DNA from 2 places in the Halalkalibacter sp. HAAS-P014 genome. Region 2 is predicted to be linked to the other one. Evidence: riboswitches for the same ligand, from Rfam matches in the RefSeq annotation. Region 2 holds a riboswitch; the other holds the start of a gene.
What was found. A riboswitch is a leader RNA that binds a small molecule or an ion and turns the genes downstream of it on or off. The one in region 2 is predicted to bind cyclic di-AMP.
Positions count from the first base shown of each region.

Region 1 (15,555 bases), on a different contig from region 2:
AAAAGATCATACTTGATGTCATAATTGTCTGTATAATAGAATCTTTGATGATCTGCCATTTGAAACCTTTCATGAACAGTAACATAACAAAAACAACGAAGGCACCTATCGATCCAGCTTCAGTTGGTGTAAAAAATCCAGAATATAACCCGATAAGAATAACAAATACTAAAATGAAAAATCCCCATATATTTTTTAATGATTGTAGCCGTTCTTGTAAAGGAGGCTTAGCAACTGATGGTGCAATCGCAGGATTCCTTTTTACCAAAATATAAACCAGCACCATGTAGACCACGGCTGCCAATAGACCAGGCACTAGACCTCCAATTAATAACTTCCCGATTGACTGTTGTGTGATAATAGCAAAGACAATCATTAAAATACTCGGTGGTATCATAACAGCAAGTGGCCCGACTGAAGCTATAGCTCCATAAGCTAACTTTCTGTCCACCCCTGCATTAATCATTTCCGGATATGCAATTTTGGCTAATGTCGCAGTGGATGCCAAACCCGATCCAGTCGTAGCTCCAAATCCCGCTCCTCCTAAAATAGTGGCTTGTGCTACACCTCCGGGAGCATGCCCTACCCACTTCGCAGCGGTTTTAAACAGATTAGTCACAATACCTGAATGATAAGCAAAGTAACCCATAAGGATAAACAAAGGCACAGCAACAAAACTTTCACTCCTCAATACTCCATAAAAAGTCGTTTGCATTATATTTAAAGCAGGGACTAACCCATTAATCAAATAGAAGCCTACAAAACCAACAGTAGCCATAGCGAACGCAACAGGTACTCTTAAAAACATTAACAGTATCATCACGATGATGCCGACGTAACCAATAATCTGTGGATCTAATGTCATATTCATCCTCCCCCGTGCTGGTATTAACTCATTTATAAAGACTCAAACAATCGACAGCACCTTCCTATCTACTTTTGCAGCTATTGGATCGTAGTAGTTTCAGATTCGTCTTTTTTATTCTTTGAGTTAGTTGCGATTAGGAAAAAGTCAAGCAAAAGTCTTATAGCCAAAAATGTTACTCCTATGAAAAGAACTAATTTGGCCGGCCAAATGGGTATTCTTATTAACCCAGAACTATACTCTTTTCCTATAAAAGAAGATATGGTGGAAATCCCTGTTTGCCACGCAATGACACCGATGACAAGCAGACCTATCAGGGTACCAATTAAGTCAAGAACATTTTTATACTTCGCTGGCAAAGAGCTTGTGGCAACTTCGATCACAACATTTTGATTTTGAGCCTGTACATAAGGAAAACCAAGAGCAATCATTCCAATAAATGAATATGTTACTAATTCGTAAACAGCCACTATAGGCACATTGAATAAATTACGAGATAATACATCCAATGTCACCATGAACATGACAAGCAAAGCAATGATTCCTGCAACTAATGCAAAGAAATATTCTACCTTTCTTAACTGATAATCTATTTTCAAAAAAAGTAGATTCATGAGATCCCTCCCGTACGTTAATGTCTCTCAAATCGTTTAGTATCGTCCAACAATTCATTATTTTCTCTTTGGAAAAAAGAATCTTATTCAAAAATATAAGAATAATATAAGTTCCAAAATATTTGTAAAACCTTCAATGTTTCATACTCTATTTTCTAGTACGCTCTTATAAATACTGAATATTCAAATAATTTTTTAGCTTCAACACCTTACTAAATGAGCTCTTAAATATAATATTTTAAAATAGTTGGCTTTCACTCCATCCTTCCACGAACAACCAAATGTTCGTGGAGAGATGGTAGCAATAACCGTTCAAAAGATTTGATCTTCTACAGCCCCTCGAAGAGAAGAGTTTCTTGTAATATTAGTAACTTTAAACTGTCCTTTAAAAAATATCCACTTATGATTCTTTTGAAATAGCTTCTTCCCTCATAGCAGCCATTGTTTCTGTTAATTGCTCTGTCGACAATTCGCCTTTAAGTGAATCTTCTGACATCTTTAGTGACATTTTTAAAAAATGAACTCCCACGTCTTCATCTTGTATCATTTCATCCCACAACTTTTGTAGATCCGACTGATACTTATTAATTTTTTCTTTATCAAGTGTTGAATCAGTATCTTCTAACAGTGAAGTGAGCTGAAAAACTTGTTTACTCCAATTTTCAAAATCGAACATATTATACACCGACCTTATGTTTAGATATTTGGATAAGGAGTTGTTCTCTCCGCCCCTAGCAAATTCACTTCATTTGACTGCAATATCATTGTGTTTTTAAGACGAGTATTATGCAACTCTAATAGTGTTCTTCGTTTATCTGCATCCCCACAATACTTAATCATGATATCTCTGCCAACTGCAATATGACGTGGTTCATCATCTACTACCTCTTTTTTAATTCCCTCACGCAATTCTTCTGGCATTATCTGAGCTGTGATGTTTTCTTCTGGTGATAAAGTTCCGTAACCAAGCAAGTAAGGTAAAGTCACTTCTGAAGTCAATTGCAAGTTTATAGCAATTTTAGTTGGATCATCATAATCACTTGTTGATTGAAATTGTTTCAAGACGTCAGGTTCAACTTCATAATCCTGAATTCTAGAACTTCCTCCGTATTTCTTAGCCCATTTCCCCCAGATTCTTTGGTGCTTGACTTCATCAATGATCTGTTGGGCAAGTCTAATGCGTATCCCTATATCATCAGGGTTACTTTCGAGCAACACAATTTGTTTGGAAGGTGGATGAACCCCTAGATAGAATTCACGCCATCCGATTCGCGAACAAAATTTCATTAAATTCTGTTTTCTCTCCTCTTCACCAAGATTAACTTTCTCCCAATTATTAACATGATAAAACGCTTCAGCAAATTGGGTAGATTTATCAATTATTTTTTGTGTAAATTCTTCGGGTGTCCATTGGTTCAATTCAGCATCACTCAACTCATGGTACTTAGGCAATTCAACAGTGGTTTTCATAGGATCATCCTCCAAATAATTTAAATTAATTTTATAGTTATCTTGGCACTCAAAAATGTGATCTTTTCAAAGAGAGGCCAACAATTTTTAACGTAGGTTTGTTTAATAAGGAATTTCTTGCTCATACTTTTCAATTAGTTCAACAAAGGTATCCAAGACTTCTTGACCTGGCAAACCTAGATCTTCTTGTTCTTTCACCCATTCTTCCCATACATGTTCTGCTGCTATTTCTCTAACTCTATTTACATCCTCTTCCGAAGCTTCATTGACGATAACGCCTTGTTCAGCATATGTTTGCGCTGACCTTTCATCCGAATCAATAAAAAGTTCATGGTGCATTTCAGCATCAAAATCCTGTTGAACTCCGTCAATAATTTCTTTGATATCTTCAGGCAAAGATTCCCACACATCAAGATTCATGCCAATAATGCTAGTTAGCCCCGAAACTGGTAGTTCCCAAACAGAATTAATTACTTCATCAACCCCAACGGCAACTCCCCCTGAAAAATTCATGAGCATGCTGTCAATTGTCCCTCTAGACATAGCTTCATAAGCTTGTGTTTGTACCATTGGAACGGGAATCATACCAAGTCCTTCAGCCAGTAAAGCCTGAGATCTACCGGTTGTCAAAGTTCGTGATCCTTTTAAATCCTCAAAACTAGAGACATCTTTAGTTGACAGAACATGGTATTGAGGAGCGGCATATATCCCTATTTTTTTCACACCATGACGTTCCCATTGTTCTTTAACTGCAGGTTCTTCTTCAAACAAAGTATGAAGTGCTTTAGTGACGGTCCATACGTTTTCGTAAATAGCCGGATTAGTCGAAACAGTACTTAAAGATACCTTCCCCGATTGCAATTCCGGGATAATAAAGGCAACATCTGCTACCCGGTTTTGAACCGAATCAATTGTATCCTCTGCATCTGTCAATGATCCGTTATAAAACCTTTCAAACTTGACTCGACCTTCACTTCTTTCTTCAATCTCATCTAACAAAGTGTCAAAACCAACAGTAACCGGAATTCCCTGCGGTGTATAAGTACTTGCCGTCAAATGAATAACTTCCGTTTGCTCACTTGTGCCTTCCCCTTTGTTTTCTGGCCCTTTATTAGATGATTCTGAATTCGCTCCTGCAGAACATCCACTGACAATTAACATGAATACGATATAAAACAATCCTACTTTTATTGTTTTCATCAAAATCTCCCCTCCTCTTAGATCTAAATTGTAAGTGCTTACATTTTCTCGAAATAACAATATTTCATTTTAGATTCTTAACCCCCAAACCACCTCCTTACTAAAATCAATTCAAAATGATTCATTGAAATTATAAGCGCTTACATTTTTTCAGAAAAACATAGTTCTATATTTAAAAACTCGGAACTTACAAACCTATGTATAAACTACTTTGATTTTCATTATATTACTTCAGTTCATTCCCTTATTGATGTTGATCGCATGTGCTACATATTCATGGTCAGTCTTTATTTCTTTTCCTCCAATTACTAAATTAGTTTGCATAGATTACTCCTTTTTTATATTTTAATTTCTCTTTATTAGTATAAAAATCATCACTAAACATTTTGACCGTTTCGGTAATAAATGAATAAAATAAGAACATTCACTTCGTTCATATCTTTACTTTTTCCCCATTCGGACTTAATTACAACTTCATAATATATCGAATTTGCAGAAAAGTCAATATATTATGAAGGGTTTTTTTACAAAGTTTTTGGAAAGTATGACTCAAAGAGAGTAATACACGCACCTACAACCATCGCTCTATTTTTCCTTTTTCCTGTTGTGAAAATATGGTTGTTTCCTTTATCTTTTAAATTTTGTAATGCACTTTCTACTACTCGATTGTAATAGCCGTCAAAATTATAAATTAAAGGACCATTAAGAATAATTAATTCCGCTTGAAAGATGTTAATTAAATTAGATAAGCCAATTCCTAAAAAATCAGCTGTATTCAAGATAATTTCTTTTGTTTTTTCATCTCCTTGCTTAAAATATTCGATTAGATCATTTACTGATGCTTGTTGAACTTGTGCATTACTTAGCTCCCCAATTGAATTATTATTTTTTAGCTCTTGAATAATCCCATTAAATGAAGAATAAGCAACCAAACATCCTCTTTTTCCACATGAACATGATTTCCCATCAAAGTTTATTATCATGTGCTCATAATTATAGTTTTGTCCTGGCAAAACGGCTCCATTGAAGATAACTCCACACCCTAATCCCCAAGCACCAGAAATTAAATAGAGGATATTTTTATGCACTGCATCATGTGCCTCATATTCAGCAACGACTGCTGTTTCCGTGGCTAATTCAAGCATTACCTTCACTGGAAATTCATTTTGTAACATTTCAACTACAGCTGTATTTTTCCAATTTGGGGCAAGAGCCGGTTCTCTAACTATAATCTTTCCTTCTTCCCTATCTATTGGACCAACAGTAGCAAAACCTATACCTAATAGATGTTCAATGTGTAATTTATGATCCTTCATTAATCTACTTATAATGCTTTTAATCTTGTTCATTATAAAATCTAGGGTATGGATGGATGTTATAACGAAGCTCTCTTCTTCAATAATCTCATAACGTACATTACATAAAACAACTTCTACAGCCATTCTTGAGATATGAATACCTATAATATAATCCTTTTCTAGCACGATATCATAGTAAGTGGGAGGTCTTCCGATAGAGGTATCACCAATCCCATACTCTCTTAAAAAGTTATTTTTTAATAATTCATCAATCATTCTGTTTAGTTTTGTTTTTTTGATTTTTGTAAGTTCCATTAGTTTTGCCTTTGTTATCGGTCCGTTTCTCTGAATAAATAGATACAATTGCTTTAATTCTTGTATTTTTGATGACTCACTTTCTAAAAACTCTTTAAGCAACATATAAACACACCCTTTAATCTTGTTCCTAATTAACATATTAACAAAATTATTCCTATTGTGGACAAAATAAACTTTAAAAGTGAATTTTCTTTAATCCCCACACAAAAAAGGAAGGCTACGTCGCCTTCCTTTCTATGTCAATCAATGTCCATGTCCTCCATGATCATCACCACTAATTGACGCGATTTCTAATTTTTCATCTAGTATCCCTTGGGTTGTAAATGTGATCATATCGAAAGTTCCGATTACATACCCATGGTTATACGGTCCCTCAGTTGGATCTTCACTAAATGCCGGCTTTAAACTGGCTAGATAGTGATAAAGTTCAGTTGGAATATTTCCTTCATCCAACCAAATCATAGGTGCATGCTTTCCTAAATGAGCAAAAGGAGCTGCAGCAATCGCAAGTTCTGGTGTTGCTGTAGATGAAAAAACTAATCCATGCCCTGGACTTTTAATTCCCCAACCAAAGCCAGTTTCAGTATCTTTAAAAGAAGCAAATTCAATTGATTGTGAAACTGGATTATCTCCTTCAATGCGCAGTACTGTTCCATAAGCTTCTAATTCATCTGCAATGTCTTTAGAGATAATATCTTCAGGTCCAATAAGATAAATCATTACCCCATCCTCTCTCTTAGTAAGAGCATCGGCAGTTTCTTGTGGTATTCCATCATTATCAACATATAGCAATGATTCGTTCATATGAGCAATCCAATTTCCTGCTGGAATTGTATATTCTTTTGCTTCTTCTTCTGAAGAGCCAATAATTACACTTGGGTAAACTTCATGAATTGTTTCCGAAAATACTTCTTCAATCTTACTAGCAAAATCAGCTGCATTTGAACCTTGAATTTGTTCAACGGTATAATTATCTAATTTATTCATTTCCCCGTCTGGAAGATCGCCTACAACTAGTACTTGAATTCCTTCATTATTGCCTTTTGGTTGCAAGCGATCAAGTTCGTTTGCTACATCCTCTGAAATTTCTCCATCCCAATAAAGTAATGGGCCATCATTCGGATGATGAACTAATGTTAATGCCGCTAAAGAGTACTGCCACTGATCAAGTGGTGCGAGAATAACTGTTCCTGGTTGATTTTCTACATGAGTTGCTGGCCAAACTGTTTGAGATACATGAATCGACAGTTGAATCGGATTTTCCTCATCTAATCTTGTAATGTTTTTTGTATTCGCAACTTTCAATCCTTCTATTGCCAAGTCATTAATATGTTCTGGAGCCTTTGCAGCTTCTTGTTCGAAATCATTTCGATCGTTTGTAACGACTGGTGATTCATGATCACCATGATCTCCTCCATGTTCCACTTCTTCAGCATGATCGGCGCTATGACCATTCCCTTGAGCTACATCCTCTTCTTCCCCTTGAGTACAAGCTGCAATAAAAAGACTGACTAGTAACACGGTAAAAAATAAACCAAACTTACTAATTTTCCAATTTTTCAACCTTATTCGTTCCTTTCTAAACAAAAATGTAAAACAGTATTTTAGTATTACACTAAACTGCTGATTTGAATTTTTTTAGTCGTAATGTGTTTAGGACAACTGATACAGAACTAAATGCCATCGCTGCCCCTGCTAACATTGGATTTAGAAGAATTCCAAATAGTGGATACAGTAAACCTGCGGCAACTGGTATTAGGACAATATTGTAACCAAATGCCCAACCAAGGTTCTGCCAAATCATTTTCATCGTTGATTTCGATAGTCTAAGCGCAGTTACGACACTTGTAATTTCACCTCTCATTAACGTGATGTCAGCCGTTTCCATCGCAATATCCGTTCCTGTACCTATCGCGATTCCTATATTCGCTTGCGCAAGAGCTGGAGCATCATTAATACCGTCACCTACCATCGCGACTACTTTTCCTTGACCTTGTAACTTTGTTATTTCTTCTGCCTTATGCTCAGGCAATACCTCTGCAATGTAGGTTTTTATTCCTGCTTCCTTAGCGATCGCTTTAGCGGTTCGCTTGTGATCCCCTGTTAGCATAATGACCTCAATTCCCATGGAATGTAGAGCCTCTACAGCTTGAATAGTACCTACTTTTAATGTATCGGCAACGGCAATCACACCTGCAAGCCTGCCATCAATCGCTACATACATAGGTGTTTTTCCTTGATCAGCATAGTTCGTTGCTTTATCTTCGTAATCCCCTAAATCAATTTTGTATTTGTTCATTAATTTTAAATTTCCAACTAAAATTTCCTTATTATTGGATGTAGCTAGTAAACCATGGCCGATGATTGCTTCAAAAGAGTCTGTCTCATTAATAGCAAGGTCTCTAAGCTTTGCTGCCTCAACGATCGCTTCTCCAAGTGGGTGCTCTGAAGCCGTCTCAACTGATGCTGCTACTTGTAATAATTCATCCTCTGTTACCATATCAGTTGTGATGATGTCCGTTAGTTTTGGCTTCCCTTCTGTAATCGTACCTGTTTTATCTAACACAACTGTATTAATCTTATGGGCACCCTCTAGGCTAGTAGCATTTTTAATAAGAATGCCGTTTTCAGCCCCTTTTTCGGTCCCAACCATGATTGCCGTAGGCGTTGCTAAACCTAGTGCACAAGGGCAAGCAATAATGAGCACAGCGATAAAGGTCGTCAAAGCAAAAATAAGACTAGGATCTGGGCCGACAAAATACCAAACGATAAATGATAAGACAGCGATAATCAGAACTGCTGGAACAAAATAAGCAGATATCAAGTCAACGACTCGTTGAATTGGGGCCTTTGATCCTTGGGCTTCATTGACCATTCGGATAATTTGAGCTAGCGCCGTTTCCTTTCCAACTTTTGTTGCACGGAAGCGAAAACTCCCCGACTTATTAATGGTTGCACCAATCACTTCATCTCCAGCTGTTTTTTCAATTGGAATTGACTCACCTGTTAACATCGATTCATCAATTGTTGACCTTCCCTTTATGACAACTCCATCAACTGGAATTCGCTCTCCAGGCCTTACAATTACCTCATCGTCAATCTTCACGTCATCAACTGAAATTTCACGTTCCTGCCCTTCCCTTATCACTCTTGCGGTTTTCGCTTGTAAACTCATCAACTTCTTGATCGCTGTAGAAGTTTGCCCCTTCGCCTTTGCTTCAAAGTAACGTCCAAGCAAAATAAGCGTTGTAATGACCGTCGTCACATCATAATAAAGCTGATAAGGAAAGCCCATACTACTTAGCTGAGTGGGAAATAATGTCATTGCCCCACTGTATATCCATGCTGCCGATGTTCCCATTGCTACTAACACATTCATATCAGCTGAACCATTTTTCAACACTTTATAGCTGTTTTTATAAAATCTCCAACCTGGTACGAGTTGAATGTAACTTGTTAAAATGAGTAAAAATAACGGATTCGCTAGAAATGCAGGTACCCATGCACCCCAATCATGCATCATATGAGGAATGCTACCAATTAACACAATCGTCGTTAATACTCCTGCTACCGTAAAATCTTTTAAGAGCTTTTTCGTTTCTTTCTCCTGATCATCATTCTCTTCCCTCTTATCGTCTTCATCAATAACGGATGCCTCGTATCCTATTTTGGCGATTCGATTTATAACAGCATCTTGGTCCAATATTCCTTTTTCTCCTGTAACCTGTGCTTGATTGGCAGCTAGATTAACATTTACCGATCGTACACCCTCCACTTTTGAAATTACCTTTTCAACACGATTCACACAAGATGCACATGTCATCCCTTTAACCGACAAGAGTACTTTTCTTTCTGTTTCATCTTGATCAATTCGTCTTGCTTTATAACCTGCCTTTTCAATCGCTTTTACAATTAATTCTGAGGATAAAGATGTTTCGTCACCTTCAACTTGCGCTTGATTAGATGCTAAATTAACCGTGACTGAATGCACCCCATCAACTTTAGATATCATTTTCTCAACACGATTCACACAAGACGCACATGTCATACCTTGAATAGAAAACATCATTTTACTCATGCTTACACCTCCCTTTTACAAAAGATTAACTGAATCATATTATTCTTAAATCTTACCGAATAAATGTGAAGATTTTATGTGATTATCCTCACACAAATGATATTAATTGGTGGTTTAATTGAGACAAGCATAGAAGGTTCAATTGTTACATGCACATTGTTTCTGTTTAAGTGGGAAAAGCATAGCATGGTACTGCACCCCAGCCTTTTACCTGCTTACAGCCCCCAATAAGCAATAGTATCTAGAACCCCCAATATAATTAAAAAGATTCCTGCAAATTGCTGTATCCTCTTTCCGATCGTTCTTCCTTTTTTCATAAATGCTCCACTTAAACCAAATGTCCAGATCAAATACATCGTAATGAATAAAGGAATCGAAGTACCAAACGAAAACACAGTTGGCAAAATAAACCCATATGAAGTAGAAAGTGTTAATGGCATTAACAAGAAGAAAAAGATAGAGAACATTGTTGGACAAAATCCTAAGGAAAAACTACTGCCTAATAGAAACGCCCCCCACTTACCTCCTTTTTTTCCCTCTATCATTTTTGAATTAAGGCCTATTGACCATTTCCACGTAATTACACCAACTAAATATAGACCAATTAAGATAAAAATAGGCCCAAGAGTTTTTCGGATCCAAGGAAGATAACCAATTAGGTCTTGTTGAAATTCTGCCCCTAATATCCAGACAATCAGCCCTAGTCCTGAAAAAACAACAACTTTTCCAAATTGAAAGAAAATCACCTCTGACCAAGGGATGGACTTTTGAATGGAGCGATTCCCATATAGGGTAATCGCTCCAATATTCCCTGTAAACTGACATGGAGCAGCAGCAGCAAGCACTCCTATAACAAACGCCGATAGAATTGGGAGGTGCTCGGTACCATACGTCAGTTGAATTAATGGGTCATATAATAATCGGCTAATGGCATTAAATACATCATACATACTACTAACCCCACTTTATTAAGTCACAGAATCTTTTAGTGAAAACTTAATTCATCCGTAACGATATTAACATTTATTTATTAAGAAAATATGAAGAAGCCACTGTGCAGTAAAAAAAACAGTATTCGATCAGCGCACCCAACTTTTACAAAATAGTTTATTATTGCTGATAACCAGTAAAATATGTATTGACAAGCTGAAGAAAGAGGAGTAAATTCTCTATTAGTTAAAACATATAGAAACTTTTAATCAATGTACTGGTAACGAGGTAACCGATTCTTGGTGGCTAAATTACCACCTTTGGGTGAATTTTACTTAGTAAGAAGGGATTCTCTCAGTCCCTAATCCGACAACTAACCTAGTCAGCTTTATTTTTAGAGAGAAGAGGCATAGACCATTTCTTTGTGATGGTCTATTTTATTTTGCAAAAGAGGTGGAGAAATATGGCAAATATAAAAAAACAATTTGCTGTTATCGGTTTGGGCCGGTTTGGAGGTAGTGTTTGCAAAGAGCTATATAAAATGGGACACCAAGTATTAGCGATCGATAATCGAGATCATAAGGTGAATGAGTTTGCACAATTCTCTACTCATGCTGTAATTGCAGATTCTACTGATGAAAACTCATTACAATCTCTAGGTATTCGCAACTTTGAAAATGTCATAGTTGCAATTGGAGACAATATTCAATCGAGCATTTTAACGACTCTTGTATTAAAAGAGATGGAAGTTGAAAATGTTTGGGTGAAAGCACAGAACGCGTATCACCACAAAGTACTCGAAAAAATAGGAGCAGACCGAATTATCCATCCTGAGCATGATATGGGAGTTAGGATCGCGCAACATTTAACTTCCGAAAAAATTGTTGATTATATTGAGTTATCTGATGAATATAGCATTGTTGAATTATTGGCAACTAGCAAGGTACATAATCGCTCACTTATAGATTTAGATGTTCGTGCTAAATTTGGGTGTACGATCTTAGCGATTAAACGTGGAGAAGATATTAATGTCTCGCCATTTCCAGATGATGTAATTTTTGAAAAAGATATTCTCATTGTCATTGGACATAAGAGCGATCTAAAACGCTTTGAAGATGATGGATTGTAATGATATGGAACCAGAAACGTTAATCCAAACAGCCATATATATCAAAAGGAACTTAAACATCCTATTTAAGTTCCTTTTTGAATACGAGACTTAGAATTATATAGTCGAATTTTGAAAACCGTTCCTACATTTAAAGAACTATTAACATCAATTGTCCCCCCATGCAATTCAATAATTTGTTTGGTAATTGCTAATCCTATTCCACTGCCCCCATGCTTCGTAGAACGTGATTTATCCACCCGGTAAAAACGTTTCCATATGTGTGGAAGGTCTTCAGCTGGAATCCCCTCCCCATTGTCTTCAATTATAATTTGGATTTCATCTTCTGACTTCTCAATTCTAATTTCAATTTTCCCGGATGTATTAGTGTGACGAATACTATTCATTACTAAATTTAATAACGCTCGTTCAAATTTATCCTGATCTATTTGAGCAACAACTTCTGGTTTATTGGAAGATACAAGTAGCTCTATTTTTTTATCAGCTGAGGCAAGTTTTGCCTTCTTAGTTGTTTCATGAATAAACTCTACCAAATCAACTTCTTGAATATTCAACGGAACCTTTCCTTCTTCTAGCTTCATTAGCTGAAAAAGATCTTTCACAAGTCCCTCCATACGAATCGCTTCTTGATAAATAATTGATGCCTGATCTTGAACAAGGTCTGGTTCTAGCTTTTGATCTTTTAACAAAGAAGCATAACCTTTAATATAGGTCAAAGGTGTACGGATGTCATGAGAAACATTAGTAAGAAATTGTTGCCTTGTGTCTCTATATTCTTTCAATTGTCTAGCCATCGAAGAAATATCTTTTAATAAATGATCTATTTCATCATTTCCTTTACTTGATAATTGTACATCAAAATTTCCTTTCGCGATCTCCTTGGTTAAATTTTGTGCATTCGTTAGAGGTAACGTTACCCTTTTTGATAAGAGAACAATTAAAATACCTGATAATAATAATGTGATGAGTCCCATAAACGTTGTAATAGCTAGAAGCGTCCACCGAGCCTCCTCAAAACTACCTGTGTCTTGATCTATAAATAAATACCCTATCACTTCCCCCTCAATTTCAATCGGTTCAAACGCCCAAATATGAGGGATATGTTCTTTCATTATATTAACAAATTCTGTTTTTTTATTAGCATATGCCAAAGTATCCAAAAGCCAGTTTTGATAAAGGTCAAGCATCTCATTCGATATTTGTTGAGTACTTGCACTAACATTGAAATCAGCATCAAACACAATAAATGTATTCTCTTCGTTTCTTTGCTCCATTATAATTACATGTTCAATTGTTTCTTGGAACGTGTGTGTCTCTAAAATCTCACGATGGGCATCAAGTCTAAATTCAATATCCCTTTGGAGTTGATCTTTATAAAATGTTTTTGAAAGGATATAAAAGGACGTTCCCATTATACAAACAATCATTAGAGTTGACGTAAATACAAGCAATGCTAATTTTGTCGATAATTTCATTGGATCAATCCTTCAATTGTGGAACTTTGTACCCGATACCCCAAACTGTTTCTACTACTGTTTTTTCAACCCCTGCTTTTCGTAATTTATCACGAATATTTTTTATATGGGTATCAATATTTCGAAAATCTCGATCATCGGACTCGTCCCATACAAGAAAAAAAAGTTGTTCTCTTGTATACACACGTCCAGGGTTTGAGAAAAGATGAACAAAAATTTGATACTCTTTTTTTGTAAAAGAAATCATGTCTTGGTTATAAACAACCATATGTTGCGACTGATCGACAGTAATTCCATACATCCCTTTACTTTTTCCTGCCTGCAGAGAAGGGTCTGCCCGTCTTAGTACGGCATTTACTCGAGCAACAAGCTCTTTCGGTTCAAACGGTTTTGTAATATAATCATACGCCCCAAGATTTAACCCTTCCACTACCTGATCTGTCTCCCCTATAGCAGAAATAATAATCGTTGGGAGTAGACAATTGCGTTCGCTTAAATTCTTTAGTACTTCAAATCCATCCATCTCAGGCATCATAATATCGAGCAACATCAAATCATATTGATTTCTCTCACATAATTCAAGTGCTTCCTTTCCAGAATTAGCAGTTGCTACTTCAAATTCAGTTGACTTAATACATAGTTTCAGTAATGCTTGCATTTGTTGTTCATCATCGACAATGAGTATATTCTTCATTGTTCTCACCTCATTAATTGTAAATAATTATAACAAGATTCTTACAGCCCCCTATTATTATAACAATATTTATAATTATTAATTTCCAACCATTCTTAATAAGAAAATGCTGACCAAAATGGACAGCATTTGTTCTTATTTCAAAAGAAGAAATTTTCTTAGGAAACTTTTTTCTTTTTTCTTTTCTTTTTACCTTGTTTATCAGTATCTAAATATCCCACCGTCGCTAATCCCTTTGTTCGACGATACACCCAAGCAACAATTGCACCGACAATTAGAATAATAGAAATGACTTGCGCCGTACGCAAAGCATCTCCTATCATTAAATTATCTAACCTCATACCTTCAATATAAAATCGCCCGATAGAATACCAGATTAAATAACTGTAAAAAATTTCACCCTGCTTTAGATTAAGTCGTCGAAGGTATAATAATACGACAACCCCTAACAAATTCCAAATTGATTCATATAAAAAGGTCGGGTGGTAATAAGTACCATTAATATACATTTGATCAATGATAAAAGTAGGTAACATCATACCCTCTAGAAACTCTCTCGTTACTGGTCCTCCGTATACTTCTTGATTCATAAAGTTACCCCAACGTCCAATTGCTTGAGCAATTAACACACTTGGTGCTACGATATCTAGTAATTTCAGAACCGGTATATTTCGTTTTTTTGCAAAAACAACAGCGGTTAAAGCTCCACCAATTAACCCCCCGTGTATCGCTAAGCCTCCCTCCCAAATAGCAAAGATTCTTAATGGCTCATCGACGTAATGTTCGAATCGAAATATAACATAGTATAATCTAGCACTAAGAATCGAGATAGGTAAAGCCCAAATAAGAAAATCAGCAAACGTATCCTTTGGCAATCCTCTCCTACCCGCTTCCCTTGTTGCCATAATATAACCGATAGCAACTCCTAAACCAATAAGTAAACCATACCAATGAATTGTTAAAGGGCCTATCTCAAGAAATATTGGATTTAATGGTTGAATCTGTTCTTCCATTCTTTTCCTCCTCTTTTCCTATTAACATACTGAATCATTTAAAATACTTTTTCACTATTTGATTGTACACAAAAAACTTTTTATATTCTATTTAAACGAATTATTCCATGGTAAGCTCTACATGATTACTTTATACACCAGTTAAATGAAGAAAGGATAAACGCTATATAAACTTCATTTATCCCTCTACAAATTTTCTAAGAATATTTATTTTTTTACCTTACTTGCCCTTCTTCTGCTAACACTTCCCATGTTTCTCCAAAATCTGATGTTTCAAAAATACTTTGCATTAATGACCCTAGCACCAACTTTTGATCATCGGTTGGGTGATTGCTTATATACATTACATAGTCATTTTCTAACTCAAAGTTTAATGATTTCCACGTTTCCCCAAAATCTTCACTGAAATACAAACCCTCTTTTTCACCCATAAGATATGCAACTAACTCTTCTGAATCAGAATTAACTGTT
Region 1 covers NZ_JBWQTV010000011.1:219,044-234,598, forward strand. The annotation lists gene AC1FXZ_RS09700 (TRAP transporter large permease) at 1-865, opposite strand, end outside; gene AC1FXZ_RS09705 (TRAP transporter small permease subunit) at 946-1,479, opposite strand; gene AC1FXZ_RS09710 (hypothetical protein) at 1,880-2,155, opposite strand; gene AC1FXZ_RS09715 (hypothetical protein) at 2,176-2,949, opposite strand; gene dctP (TRAP transporter substrate-binding protein DctP) at 3,052-4,149, opposite strand; gene AC1FXZ_RS09725 (ROK family protein) at 4,674-5,867, opposite strand; gene AC1FXZ_RS09730 (cell wall-binding repeat-containing protein) at 6,009-7,328, opposite strand; gene AC1FXZ_RS09735 (heavy metal translocating P-type ATPase) at 7,381-9,843, opposite strand; gene AC1FXZ_RS09740 (cytochrome c biogenesis CcdA family protein) at 10,059-10,793, opposite strand; cyclic di-AMP (ydaO/yuaA leader) riboswitch at 11,024-11,176, shown strand; gene AC1FXZ_RS09745 (potassium channel family protein) at 11,237-11,902, shown strand; gene AC1FXZ_RS09750 (sensor histidine kinase) at 11,968-13,377, opposite strand; gene AC1FXZ_RS09755 (response regulator transcription factor) at 13,382-14,071, opposite strand; gene lgt (prolipoprotein diacylglyceryl transferase) at 14,230-15,084, opposite strand; gene AC1FXZ_RS09765 (F510_1955 family glycosylhydrolase) at 15,300-15,555, opposite strand, start outside.
Region 1: it holds a riboswitch for cyclic di-AMP, as region 2 does, so the genes downstream of both, AC1FXZ_RS09745 (potassium channel family protein) here and AC1FXZ_RS21155 (potassium channel family protein) in region 2, are expected to answer to the same signal.

Region 2 (14,879 bases):
CAAATGGATACCACTGTGTAAAATAATCAGGATCCGTTACATAACGAAATACTTTTACAGGATTAAATAGATATTTACGTTCAAAAACCAAAACGTGTCTTCCTTCTTTTTCATGGAGACTGCCATAGTTACTCATGAATGTTACCACCTTTTTTCGAATGTATTACGGTTTCCTATACTTCAACGGTTTTAAATACTAATCACACCTTCTGGACCTGGCGTTAAAAATAACCCCAAAACAAATAAAATAAATGTTGTCACCTATCAATACTCTCTTTCGTTAAAGGTTACTTTACCTAAACTATTTAAGGTTATTTTTCATGAGAGATGCTATTTGTATATTGTTTTGTTCAGAAGAGTTTTCAAGCTGTCTTATCACTAACTGTTGTCGTTCGACTGGGTGATTTTGACTTAATTTAGCTTTCGCTTCTATTTTTGTTATGTTTATTTTAAATGCTACAATCCCTTTTTTCATTCCTTCAATAAATGAGGAATCAATTTCCTTTAAATTGTATGAGCTATTTGGACTTTCATATTTATTTACCATATCATTTAGAGATTCGAATATGACTTTCTGATCCTCGATAATCTTCATCTTTCCATATAAATGGATAGACACATAATTCCAAGTTGGGACTGCTATCGTTGTTTCATACCAAGATGGAGATATATAACAGTGAGGACCTTGGAAAACCACAAGAACTTGTTGGCTTTCTATATCCTTCCATTGTCCGTTCGGGTGGGCAAAATGACCATATAATGCACCTTCATCTTTATTTAATGTGAGTGGAAGATGGGTAGCATATGGTTCACCATTGTGCTGAGAAAATAAAGTGGCAAAGCTGTACTTTTCGATAAAATCATAAATCATCTCTTCATCATTGAGTTGAAAATGTTTTGGTATATACACGATTTAGATCCTCCTTGATAAAGCCTTTGTAATGTAGCTATCTGAAATTTAAAAATTTTGGATTTATATGAGTTATTCTATTATGCAAATTGACATTTAAAAAGGTACAATTATTAATAAATAAATATGTCAGAGGTGATTACAATTGAAAAATGCCATTTTTGCATTTAAGGATGGCTCGCCCAAATACAAACAAATCTATGAGCAGTTTAAATTATTTATAGAGAGTGGCGACGTACCAGCTGGTGACCCACTGCCATCCATTCGCCAACTTGCAGACTCCCTTCAAGTAAGCCGAAATACGACATTAATGGCTTATGAGCAGCTTGTAGCTGAAGGTTATATCCATGGAGAAGGTCGAAAAGGGTATTTTGTAAATGAATTAGATCCACTTTTATTTCAAAAAGCCTCAGCTTTTCCTAATAAAAAGCAAACAAAGTCTGTGACACCACCCCTAATTGACTTCCGAGCAGGAGCCGTAGATCAAACCAATTTCCCCCTGAAAATTTGGAGAAGAATAGCAAACCGAGTTTTAACATTACCGGAGAGCTACCGATACGGGGAACCCTTTGGTGAACTGTGCTTGCGTGAACAAATCGCTACATATTTATTCCAATCTCGTGGAGTGAAAACAGATCCAAATGCAATTATAATAGGCAGTAGTACCCAACAAATGTTAATTTATCTCGGACAAATTTTAAAGGATAATTTCACTAGCATTATTGTAGAGGACCCAGGTTATGATGGAGCAAGGGAGGCTTTTCAATTTCAATGTTTCACGCTTGAAACTTTACCAGTTTATGAATCAGGTAGTGATTTTTCAAAATTAGAACAAATGACTTCAAGGTTAATCTATGTAACCCCCTCCCATCAAAGTCCAATTGGAGTAAGCATGTCTATCCAACAAAGGCAAATGCTCATTCATTGGGCTAACAAGATGGATGGCTTTATTGTCGAAGATGATTATGATAGTGAATTTCGCTATACGCAACAACCATTTCCAGCACTTGCTTCCATTGATTCAACAAGAGTCATTTACTTAGGGAATTTCTCAAAGTCCTTTCTTCCAGGAATCCGTTTAAGTTATATGGTATTACCACAGAAACTTTTAAACCGTTATAAAAATCAATTTCTTCATTTTGAGAGTACCACTTCACTTCTTAGTCAGCTTACAATGGCTAAATTTATGGAAGATGGAGAATGGATTCGCCATATTAAACGAATGCGTCTTGTTTATAAACGAAAAATGCAATGCTTAGTTTCAGAATTACAACAACAATTCAAACAAAATATATCAATTATTGGGGAGCAATCTGGTTTGTACTTATTAGTTAAGCTACATCTAAAACGTTCAGAGGAATGGCTAATTGAACAGGCCTCCTATTTTGGTGTTACGGTGTATCCTACCTCCATTTATTCCATAAAAAATCATTCTGATGATCCAATTATTAAACTTGGGTTCAGTAATCTTACGTGTGAGGAAATCGAATTAGGTGTAAATCTACTAAAAGAGGCTTGGTCATAAAAGGTTATATCCCTCAACCTGCAAAGCAACGGTGGGGCAAAGCCTGGAGGATGAAGTATGTGCTGCATCCTCTATTTTTATTTCTCTGATTAACAATGAGGCCCATGGAAAGAACGGTTTAATTTTTTATATCTTTCGACTGAGGATTCGGACGAGCAAAGTGTCCATATAAGTGTGTTTTCTCCTTGCTCGAATAGTCGTAAATCATTGCTTCATCTGTTCTTTCAAATCGTGTTGGAATATACATAATCATCATTAACCTTTCATTAATCCCTTCTAAAAATCCATTTGAATAGCCATACGCAAAGCTATTTAGAATTTCCGTCTGCCAGTTTTCGAAGGTACTTATAGCTTTGCACATTTCTGGTATCCCTGAATTCTCAATTAATTTATAAATAGCTTTTAATTCCGTTTTAATTCTTTCCATTTCGGTCGTGCCTATATAAGCGTCAGCTCTTATTCTACTAACTCGCTACCCAATAATTTAATAAGGTATTGAAAAACGCCCTATGAACTAAGGTGAAAATTCTGTATAATGTAACCGTGGTTACATTATAGGAGGTGAGATTTTGATAAGTTGGCTACACCTCACGTATAAAATCCCTAGAAAACCTAGTTCTCCAAGAGTAAAAGTCTGGAGGAAACTAAAAAGCTTAGGGGCTTTTCATTTACATGATGTTATATGGCTTTTACCAAATAACGCTTATACATATGAACAGTTCCAATGGTTAACCGTTGAAATTAAAGATTTAGGTGGAGAAGCAACTATGTGGGAATCACATCTTCTCTTTGGATTATCTGATGAAGAAATAAGTCAGTTATTTATTGAACAAATCAATGAAAGTTATATTGAACTTCTAAAACAATTAGATGAATCAGATATCGATTTAGTTTCTTTGTCAAAAAAATACCAACGAATAAAAACAATTGATTATTTCAAGTCCCCATTGGAACTAAAAGTACGTGAAAAAATCAAGCAACGAAGGAGTGATTTAACATGAAGTGGGTTACATGGAAAAATATCGGAGTGGATCGTATGGCTTGCTGCTGGTTAATTAAAAACTATATAGACCGAGAAGCTGAATTTATCTTTATTCCTGAGGGTAAAACAGAAATTCCGAATGGAACAAAAGGATTTGATATTCCTGGTGCTGAGTATTCACACAGACATGGACAATGTTCTTTTTATTCTTTGTTAAATGACTATAACTTGCACGATCCTGTATTAAAAAAAATAGCTCAAATTGTAGATGAAGCAGATACAGTACAAGAAGTTTTTTTAGAACCTGTTGCACCAGGTCTAGATTATATTTGTGACGGGATTAGCTTAATTAGCAAAGATGATTCTGAAGCGTTAGAAAGAGGATTCATCATTTATGACGCATTGTATGCAATGATAAAAAGAAGTCATCAGTACTAATGGGGGAGAAAAAAGTGGAGAAACCTAGTTTTTGGAACATTTTTTGGACCTATATCCTTATTGGTTTACAAGGTTGGGGTGGTCCAGCTGCACAAATACAAATAATTCACGAACACGCCGTAGAAAAGAAAAAATGGATTGATAATGAACGATTCAGAGATGCTTTTGCTGTTTGTGGTATGTTACCAGGCCCAGAAGCTGCTGAACTTTGTATGTATGTCGGATATCGACAAAGAGGTTATTTAGGTGGGTTTTTAGCGGGATTGGGTTTTATGTTACCGAATTTCATTTTAATTACCATCTTGGCTTGGGCTTACTTTCAATTTGCTGCAACTTCTGACATAGCTCAAGGCTTATTATATGGTGTTAAGCCCGCAATGGTTGCTATTGTTTTATTCAGCCTTTATCGAATTGCAAATAAGTTTGGAGTATTACAAGATGGTAAAAAAATATTCATTACTCTTTTCATGTTGACTTTAACGTTTATTACGCAAATCGATTTAATCCTTTTGCTATTGGTTATGGGATTAGTGTATATGTTATTAGTTCGTTCGTTTAACAATAAAGTATTTAGCGTTAACAGTATTCCACTTTTTGCAGTAGCCTCTTTGGGAACAGCTTCAATACCAACTAGCCTTTCCCTATTATTCTTAAAAGTGGGTGCACTTAGCTTTGGTGGAGCATATACGGTTCTAGCGTTGTTACAATTTGAAGCTGTTGATAATTATGGGTGGCTAACAACTGAACAATACATTGATGGTTTAGCTATTAATGAATTAACTCCCGGTCCCACAATCATGGTAGCAGCATTCGTAGGTTTTGCAGCATATGGTTTTTTGGGAGCTACATTAGCAACCTTTTTTATCTTTTTACCAGCCTTTTTAGTAGTGCTGTTAGGCGCTCCGTATTTCGATAAAATTAGAGAAAACAAGAAGCTGAAACTATACTTAGCAGGTGTTAGTGCAGCAGTTGTTGGTCTTATCGCTAGTTTTTTAATACGACTTTCGTTAGAAGTATTTTATGATTGGGGAAGCATTATTATAGCATTTGTAACACTTGCACTCTTATTTAAATTCAAATGGCAAATATGGCAAGTATTCCTTTTAGCTTTAGCTTTAGGAACTTTGCTTATCTTTTTATAATAATAAAATCTGTTCCAAACTGGGACAGATTTTTCTATTATCATTATTGAACTATCCTGCCTTTACTTTAAGAGGACACTTTTTATGGTTTTAGCTCATGTAGCTTATAACGAAGCTAACTTTGGAAACCTTATCTAAAAGGAGGGATTTATATGTTAATGATATTTGAAATAATGAAAATAGCTGTCAACATCCGAAAGCTAACATTATTATTGATAACGGTCGTTTTTTTAATTAGCAGTTCTTTTATAATTCATTGGTTGGAACCTGAAATGTTTGAAAATCCATTCATCGGATTTTGGTATGTTATGACTACTGTTACGACAACAGGCTATGGTGACTTCGTTCCAAATACCACAATAGGTAAGATATTTGGCTTATTTTTATACTTTTTTGGAATTGGTTTAATCGGTATTGTCATTGGTAAAATTGTTGAAGGCTTTGGGCTTTTACGAAAATTAAAGGAGGAAGGAAAATTGAATTATAAAGGAAAAGGTCACTACGTGATTATCGGTTGGTCCAATAAAGCTAAACATACTATGAATGAGATCTTAGAAATCGATGACCAAGCAAAGATTCTTGTGATCGATTCACTACCGAAATCTCCCTTTGAGAGTGATAAATTTTCATATATACAAGGTGACGCAACTGATATAGAAACATTAGAAAAGGCAAATGTACTTGAGGCAAAAGCTGTTTTAATTTTTACAGGAGATAAAGAGTTTAACTCTGTCGCTGCAGATGGACAGTCACTTCTGATTGTATCAGCCATTGAGAGTTATGCAGTAGAGATGAAGCAAGAGATTTATACCATTGTTGAGATTCTTAAAGAAAAGCATATTTCAAACTTCGAGCATGCGAATGTAGATGAATTTATTATTGCTGATGAAGCCTTATCTGATTTAATGGCAAAAGCTGCTGTTGATAAAGGATCAAGCAAGCTAATTATGGAACTCCTAAGTAGAAGAAGTGGTGTCGATATACGTAAAATCACCAAAAAACAAATTTGGAAAACATATAACGATGCTTTTGAAGATTTAAAAAAACTTGGGGCTAATTTAATTTCTGATCGGAATGATTTTCAAATTTTAAACAAGCTAGGAGAGTCTATTCCTAAGGAGGCAGAGCTTTATGCCATCTGTACCAAAGAATCCTATCAGAAGATTATGAAACCCAACTAAAATGCAATTTGTAAATTTATACAATAAGTATTGACAACCTTACCTTACAGGAGTAAATTCTCTATTAGTTAAATTAAATAGTAACCTTTAGTCGCTTAATCATTTTGAGCGGGGGAACCAACTTTGGTGGAAATGTTCCATCTTGGGGTGAATCTTACTAAGTAAGAGGGGATACTCTCAGTCCCTAATCCGACAGCTAACCTCGTCAGCGTTATTTTGGAGAGAAGGGTCGGAATAGACCATTCTTTGTGATGGTCTATTTTATTTTGCACAAAAAGAGGTGGGAAAAGGTGGCAGATAAAAAGAAACAATTTGCCGTTGTTGGGTTGGGGCGTTTCGGTGGTAGTGTGTGCAAGGAGTTATATAGAATTGGACATCAAGTTTTAGCTATCGATAATCGAGAGCATAAAGTCAATGAGTTTGCACAATTCTCTACACATGCTGTTATCACGGACTCGACTGATGAGAAGTCATTGCAATCTTTAGGAATCCGGAACTTTGAGTACGTAATCGTCGCAATCGGGGATAATATCCAATCAAGTATATTGACTACCCTTGTCCTCAAAGAAATGGAAGTTGAGAACGTATGGGTTAAAGCACAGAATGCCTATCATCATAAGGTACTAGAGAAGATAGGTGCCGATCGAATTATTCACCCTGAACATGATATGGGTATCAGGATTGCCCAGCATTTAACCTCAGAAAAAATTGTTGATTATATTGAATTATCTAATGAATATAGCATAGTTGAATTACTAGCAACCAACAAAGTCCATAACCGTTCCATTATTGATTTAGATGTTCGTGCTAGGTTTGGTTGTACAATCTTGGCCGTCAAACATGGAGAGGAGATTAATGTATCCCCACTCCCTGAGGATATGATATATGTAAATGACGTCCTTATCGTAATTGGGCACAAAAGAGATTTAAAACGGTTTGAGGAAGAAGGGATGTAAACCATGTCATTTCCTAAAAAAGGTATTTTAAATCGTCGAATTCACTTGTCCCCCCCACAAACGTTAGCTCTAAGTTTTTTTATAGCTATTGTGATTGGAACACTATTATTAAAGCTTCCTTTTGCAACAACAGAGCCAATCGCCTGGATCGATGCATTATTTACAGCTACTTCCGCTACAACCGTTACAGGTCTTGTGGTTGTTGACACTGGGACAGCTTTTACGGTATTTGGACAAGTAGTGATTATGATACTCATTCAGATTGGTGGATTAGGATTAATGACGTTCGCTGTATTAATTATCGTTGTATTAGGAAAAAAAATCGGGTTAAAAGAACGGATGTTAGTACAAGAAGCTTTTAATCAAACTTCCATTGGCGGTGTTGTACGTCTCGTAAAGATTTTATTTATCTTCGCTATCTTAATGGAGTTTATTGCTGTTATATTACTCTCTATTCGTTGGGTTCCGGAATACGGTTGGGCTTTTGGCATTTATACAAGTATTTTTCATGCCATTTCTGCATTTAATAATGCGGGATTTTCGCTTTGGTCTGATAGCTTAATGGGATACGTTGGAGACCCTGCTGTAAACATTATTATTACATTACTATTTATCACCGGTGGAATTGGTTTTACTGTTTTGTCTGACTTATGGCACACAAAAGAGTTTCATCGACTATCCTTACATTCGAAATTAATGTTAGTTGGCACATTAGTCATTAATGTTGTAGCTATGATGTTGCTTTTCACACTAGAATACGCCAACCCAGCTACTTTAGGTGCCTTAGATCTCGCTGATAAGCTTTGGGCTTCTTACTTCCAAGCAGTTACACCTAGGACAGCTGGATTTAATTCAATCGATATCGGCAGCATGACTTCTGGATCGATTGTCTTTTTACTGCTGCTAATGTTCATAGGAGCAGGAAGTGCTTCCACAGGCAGTGGGATCAAATTAACAACATTTATAGTTATTGTCCTGGCTGTTATCACATTCTTAAGAGGAAAAAATGACACTGTAGCGTTTGCACGCACAATTAGACTTCAAATGATAATCCGTTCATTAGCAATTGTTGTGATTAGTTTGTTTGCCGTATTCCTTACTATCCTAGCTCTGACTATTACAGAAAATGCTCCATTTATTATGATTGTCTTTGAAGCTTTTTCTGCATTTGGTACTGTTGGACTGTCGATGGGGTTAACAGGAGAATTATCTCCTTTAGGAAAACAAGTTATTATTTTCTTAATGTTTATTGGACGAATCGGGCCATTAACATTGGCTTTCTCATTAGCGAGGGCTCAAAAATCAAGCATCCGTTACCCAGATGGAGAGGTATTTACAGGGTAGTGTTATAGCTAAACTTTTAATTAAAATAAAGCCTCTTACACACATATAAAGGGTAAAAGAATTAGGATAGGTTAGGATAGCATTGGAAATATCTGCTTTACCTATCCTTCTTTGTACTACAAATGACCTCATTTACCACAACAACAGGGGTGGGTGTTGTTGAATGCACTACCCGTTAGCTGAAGAAAAATTGTTCATCAGAGAATCGGAAAATCAGGTTATAAGTTTAATAAGATAATAATAACCACAATAATTGCTGGAATTAAACCGATTTTAAAATACCACCAAAAGAAAATTCAAATCGTTCAGAACCTTTATTCAGCTATCGACCCGTTACTTTCATAAGACCAAACCACATAATTAACTAATTTTTTGTATCTTTATCAGAATAAAACTGACCAAATATAATAATAAGCCAATAGTTTTAAATAAGTTGGTTTTCTTTATATTTATCGAACCCACTTTTTGTAAGTCGTTTCAATTCATAAAAATTGAATTAAATTAAACAGGAACAACCACAGCTCTGACTGTTCCTGTTGTTAAGGTAATGGAGACTTTGTTGAATAAAAACTATTTCTAATTTTATAAACATGAAAATTGAGTTTTATTTACCTCACTTATCCTTTCTTACTATTGTTCTGCTTTCGCCAACCGTAGTGAGTCATTCCACGAGGTTTGTATACGGATAACGTTATAACCACAAGTAATACCAACAATCCACCAACAGCGTGTACAACAAGAGACTGTCTTACCCCACGGAAATCGGTGCTGGATAATGTCGTCTCTGCTGCTACATTTGCAATATAACTAATTGGCTCCAGTTGTAAGTACAAGACGATAGCTGCAACCAGCGTTAACAATAATTTTATCAAAACCCAATAATGACGGAACAAGCCCCACTTTGTACCTAACGATTGTATAAGACCACCTAACAGAGAGAGTATACTCAACGGAACAATGACGAACAACGTAGTCAATTCCATCGATAGGTAAGATGCACTGACCACCTGTTCATTCTCACTATTCAAACCAGCAATAGAAAGCACAAGAAAACAAGCAATAGCTCCAATCCAACCAAGGGTAGAAACGATATGTATCAAAAGTGCAAATTTTCGGACGCGTGTTGTCATCATCATGACTCGTTACTACCTTGTTCTACTAACGAAACATCGTAACCAACACCATTAAGTGAAAAGTGGCGACTGGGACCATGTTCTCCACCAATACCTGTCACTTTCAAAATTACAAATAATAAAACTAAAACAATAACAATTATCCCAAAGACTTTTACCCACCGTGGTGTACGTGGTGGTCCTTCGTGTTTAGTCATGAATATCCTCTCCAATTTGTGGTTATTAAATATAATTTAATTATAGCAATGTTTTTAAGCCACCTTGCACTAAGAGGCCGTTAGCTTAGTACATCTTTTCACAAAGTCATATAAAAGTGAAGACTTTATTGCGCAATATTTAGTCAAATACGAAAGACGATCACTTTGAAAGCAATCGTCTTTTTAGAGGATATTCTATTACCAGTCTATCTGTACTGTGCAGCCATTTCCTGCTCTTTCATTTTTTTAAGGAGAAAAACTTCATTTTCTCCAGTGTTCACATTTAACAACATTTCTTTATTAATTAAATTTGTTTGAATTTCCACCCTACAGAATTGAGTATAGTTTAATGTGACTTCTTTAATTTTATATGTTGGTTTTTTTACCATATACATACTATTAATTTGCCTCTTCTGTACATCTTGAATATATTTTGTCGCTTCATCAGTTGTTAATATATGAGGATCTAGTAGTTGATTAGACCTCACTGTTCTTTCTTTTACAAAGGGCACATCCATTATTATTCCTCGATATCCTGTAATTGCGTCAATAAATACCATACGTGGTGTAACCTTAGGAGGGAATGGATTTCTTGAAGCAAAAACCAATATTTTCGCAAGCCAAAAAGGATGATAGTAGAGATATTCTTGTTTTATTCCATTAGATATATGTTCTAGGTTAATCTTTCTGTTTAGGCGGTCCTTTAACGATAAATTTTTATATATTAGTTTGGGTAACGAAAAAGCCTTTTCCTTTTTAGCTGTTATGATCCGAACTGTTTCATTCTGGTATTCTGGAATACTCACTTACATCCCCCTTATTGTGCGTCTTTAAGCGCTGAATGGTTTAATTCTACGTCTCTTTGAATTTTCTCAGGTGGAGCAGGTGTCATCAAACTGACAATAATCATTAGCGCAAAGGATGCTGGGGTCGCATACATTACCTCATTAATAACGCCTCCAGGAATTTGCATGGCAACAAGGTATACAGTCATACCTCCAATAATAGCTGCTAATGCTCCGTGTTTGTTTGCTCTTTTCCACCATAGGCCTAATAAAATAGGTGCACTGAAACATGAAACCATAGCCCCGCCAATCATCGCAATCATAACGTGTAATAATGGTGGAGGATTCAACGATAATACGATTGCTATTGCTGCGGCTAATAGCATAACTGTTAAGCCTATCTTTGTAACCTTTTTTTCTGATGCATTTGTATTGATATGCCCTTTATATAAATCATGGGCTACTCCGGAAGAAATCGATAATAGAAATGCATCCGTTGAGGACATGATCGAAGCTAAAATTGAAGCTAAGAGAATTCCTGCAATTACAGGATGTAAATAATACTCGATGACAGTCAAAAATGCTAAATCATGATTATTTCCGATCGTATCACCAAGGCTAATACCAGCAAGTAAAACAAACACTCCTGTTAAGAAAAGTAATATAAATAAGAATGTTCCTCCTACCATTGATAGTCTTGCATGCCTCGCGTTTTTCGCACTTAAAGTTCTCATAACCGCTGTAGGGGTCACGACTGAAAACCATAAAAATACAAAGAAAAGGCCAAAATAGCTATACCATGGTAAGGTAGTATCAAATGCTTCTGGATTAACACTTAATGCTGCATTAACAATATTAGGGATTCCGCCACTGTCAAATATAATAATTACAGCTAATAGTGCAATCCCGGCTACCATCATAAAACCCTGAATCAAGTCAGTATAAGTAATGGCCCACATACCCCCAATAGAGGCATACAAAGTCATTCCTGCACCTATAATAATAACTGTCAAGGCGTAATCCCACCCTAAAACATAGGAACCCACATATCCAACTGTTGTTAATTGAGGAACAATGTATATGGTCATTAGTATTATAATTAATACAGCAGATAAAATCTGAACGGACTTATCAAACCTATTGCGAAAATACTCAGGTAATGTTGTCACTCCAGATCTACGCATTTGTGCAGCAAAAAGGTATAACGCAAATGGAAATAATGCTACACTTCCTAATCCAGTAGCTAAATAGAATGGAACACCAAAAGCTACCCCTGATCCAATTGCTCCATACATAGAGCCACCACTTGCTACAGCAGCAAATATCGCAAATGATCCAACAAATCCATTTATTGATCGACCTGCTAACCAATAGTTCTCTTCTGATGATAGAGCTTTTCGCGCAAAATATATCCCGATAACTGTCATTATAATTAAGTAAATAATTATCACCGATGTTTCAATTGGTCGCATACTATCATTCACATCCTCTATATTAAGATATAAAACTATCTTTCAAATCAGGGACAATAAGATCATTTTAACTATTAAATTTGTATTAGTTACGATATCGTTGTGCGATTATCTGTCAACTTAATTTGAGTCCTTTTTTTCCACCTTCTCTACCCAAAAAATAAAAATAATTGATTGTATGCCCCATATAAAAAAGGCTATAACCATTAACCAATTAATTACAGGTATTCCTAACCAACCTGTATGTGTCGGAAACCAAGCAAATACAAAAATCGCAATCGCTAACATGATCATAGTCATAATAATGCCTGGATTTTTGAAAATATTTTTCTTTTGTCTCACTATCTCCCATCCTCCTTTAATCAAATATTTATTTTTGTTGAACTAACTTCCATCAGTAATGTGGTTCTCAAAAGAAATAACGGACTAATTTAATGGAATTCCTATATTAGCTTCAACACACCTAAATATCACTAATATTCTGAACATCATTTGTAAAAAAACTGGCTGCAATTAATCAAGACTAGTTTTCTCTTTCATCTTTGTCTTTACAGGACTTGGACATACTGCATTTACTCGAATCAATTCACCAAGACATTGATTAATTTAACTGATAATAGCTAATCCTCAGAGTGCTCCTATATTAATTTACTTTCTCTTGTGATTTTGAATAGACTTTTTGGCTGCATAAAGACTATTTTTTATATGCTCTTTCATTAAATATTCCGCTTTAATATGATCCCTTTCAATAAAAGCATTTGTAATTTCTTCATGTTCTAATGCAGCCTTCTTACTTCTTTGATCACTTTCTTTCGGAGCAAGGCGACGATATCTTGCAATATGATCCTTAAGTTGGTTTAAAAAATTGATAGCAGTTTGATTCCCACTAATCTCATAAAACAATGAGTGAATTTGACTACCAAGATTGACAACCTCACCCCCATTCTTATTTTGGGATGCCTCTATTAATTGGTTGGTTAACTTCTCTACTTTCTGAATGTCGTGATCAGTAGCATTTATCGTAGCTTCACTAATTACTAACCCCTCTAACATAATGCGAACCTTAAAAATCTCTTCTAATTCTTCTGTTGTAATCGGAGCGACTTTCATTCTTCCATTCGTTTGGCGAATGATTAACTTTTCCAGAATCAACCTTTGTATGGCTTCCCTAATGGGAGTTCTACTTATTTCCATATCTTTTGCAAGCTTTTCTTCATTAATTGGCTGACCAGGTTCTAAATTTCCCTCTATAATATTTTCCTTTAACTCAAAATAAACTAAATCTTTCGTGGATAGTCTTTGTTTTCCTAGAGGAGATAAACTCATTATTCGACTTCCCTTCTTTTCTTTACTGGTACAATCTATGTGTACACAAATTAAAATATACCTTTATATAAATATAAAAGAATATTTGTATACAATTATTAAATTGCTCTCCATTTTAGGCAAATCGCCGATACGGCATCGTAAAGAGGTGTTTGAACAGGTCGGTGTTCAGAATGTCCAGGACAAAATTACTGTCAACGAAGCTTGTGAACAGTGGCAAGCACTTTATAAGAAAACCGGTGATTTATCTAAACTTTTACAAGTATTCGGTTTGATGGGGAAAGAAGATCAACTTGTAAAATCCCTATCAGGAGGAGAACGGCAACGTCTGGCTGTTTTACTTGCTTTACTGCCTAAACCAAAGCTTGTTTTCTTGGACGAGCTTACAACAGGCCTAGATACGAAAGCTCGCCGGATACTGTGGAAACTGCTATTAACAATGAAAGAGAAAGTTCTATCTATCGTACTTACCTCGCATTACATGGATGAAGTAGAGGCCTTATGTGATGAAATTATCATTCTAAGAGATGGAAAAAATGTTTTTCAGGGTACAGTTCGTGATGTGGTGGAATCTAGTAAGAAGACATCTCTTAAGGATGCATATTTATATTATTCTGGTGAGGAGGGTACGTGGTGATGAATTTTTAGTGGAACAGTTACGGGTCATACGGAGCCTAAGAAGTGCTCATTACTCCATCAATTCTATTTATCGATTACTTTCACAAATCCATCATCCCACTCCAAATATCATAGAAATACTAAATAATCCAACAGAGAAAGAAGATATCGTTTCTGTCACGGATCAGTTAGTAACATCCTTACTAGAAGCACTAAATGGGGCAAACGCTGTATTAGAATTATTTAATCATAAACTTAAAGAGATAGAATAAACATTGCTTACTAAAACAGCGAATCTGTGCTTAGTAATCACACGCTATTAGATATATAGAGTAATTAATAGTTTTTACTGATACTTAAAAATAAGATTAAGAGGGGGCGTATCCCTCCTATCCTTTATTCTTCTAAGCTCTTCCGTATTTGTCGCGCATTAAATCCCACTAGCCATTTATCACCAATCTTTAATTGTGGTACCCCTTTCTCTCCTGTCGCTGTTACCATCTCCTCCATTGCTTCAGGGGATTTGCTTACATTAACTATGTTATAGTCAATTTCATGCTTATCTAAATATTTTTTTGCCATTACACAGTAATAACAACCATCTTTAGAATAAACAGTAACATTTTTTTCATAATAAGAATCTCCTTATTTTTATTAATCTGCTTTTCTTAGAAGACATGAAATAAAAGAGTTATCTTTTTTATCTCAAAAATTAGAAGCTATCTCTAATGATCTTGAAGAATTAAAAAAAATAACTTCAAAACTTAAAAAAAGAAAAAGTAACGTATTCACAAACCCATTCCAAAAAGGCAAGAGTCCTGTTCCATCCATGAACTCTTGCCTCCACTTACCAAACTTCTACTGCGCAGT
Region 2 covers NZ_JBWQTV010000032.1:2,236-17,114, forward strand. The annotation lists gene AC1FXZ_RS21115 (SRPBCC family protein) at 1-136, opposite strand, end outside; gene AC1FXZ_RS21120 (FMN-binding negative transcriptional regulator) at 302-910, opposite strand; gene pdxR (MocR-like pyridoxine biosynthesis transcription factor PdxR) at 1,056-2,435, shown strand; partial or broken gene AC1FXZ_RS21130 (transposase) at 2,554-2,877, opposite strand; gene AC1FXZ_RS21135 (Chromate resistance protein ChrB) at 3,005-3,436, shown strand; gene AC1FXZ_RS21140 (chromate resistance protein ChrB domain-containing protein) at 3,433-3,855, shown strand; gene chrA (chromate efflux transporter) at 3,870-4,997, shown strand; gene AC1FXZ_RS21150 (ion channel) at 5,150-6,178, shown strand; cyclic di-AMP (ydaO/yuaA leader) riboswitch at 6,261-6,404, shown strand; gene AC1FXZ_RS21155 (potassium channel family protein) at 6,430-7,134, shown strand; gene AC1FXZ_RS21160 (TrkH family potassium uptake protein) at 7,138-8,478, shown strand; gene AC1FXZ_RS21165 (DUF2269 domain-containing protein) at 9,096-9,614, opposite strand; gene AC1FXZ_RS21170 (hypothetical protein) at 9,611-9,808, opposite strand; gene AC1FXZ_RS21175 (hypothetical protein) at 10,015-10,614, opposite strand; gene AC1FXZ_RS21180 (sodium:solute symporter family protein) at 10,626-12,065, opposite strand; gene AC1FXZ_RS21185 (hypothetical protein) at 12,186-12,407, opposite strand; gene AC1FXZ_RS21190 (GntR family transcriptional regulator) at 12,714-13,391, opposite strand; gene AC1FXZ_RS21195 (ATP-binding cassette domain-containing protein) at 13,477-14,028, shown strand; gene AC1FXZ_RS21200 (hypothetical protein) at 14,039-14,281, shown strand; partial or broken gene AC1FXZ_RS21205 (glutaredoxin family protein) at 14,406-14,618, opposite strand.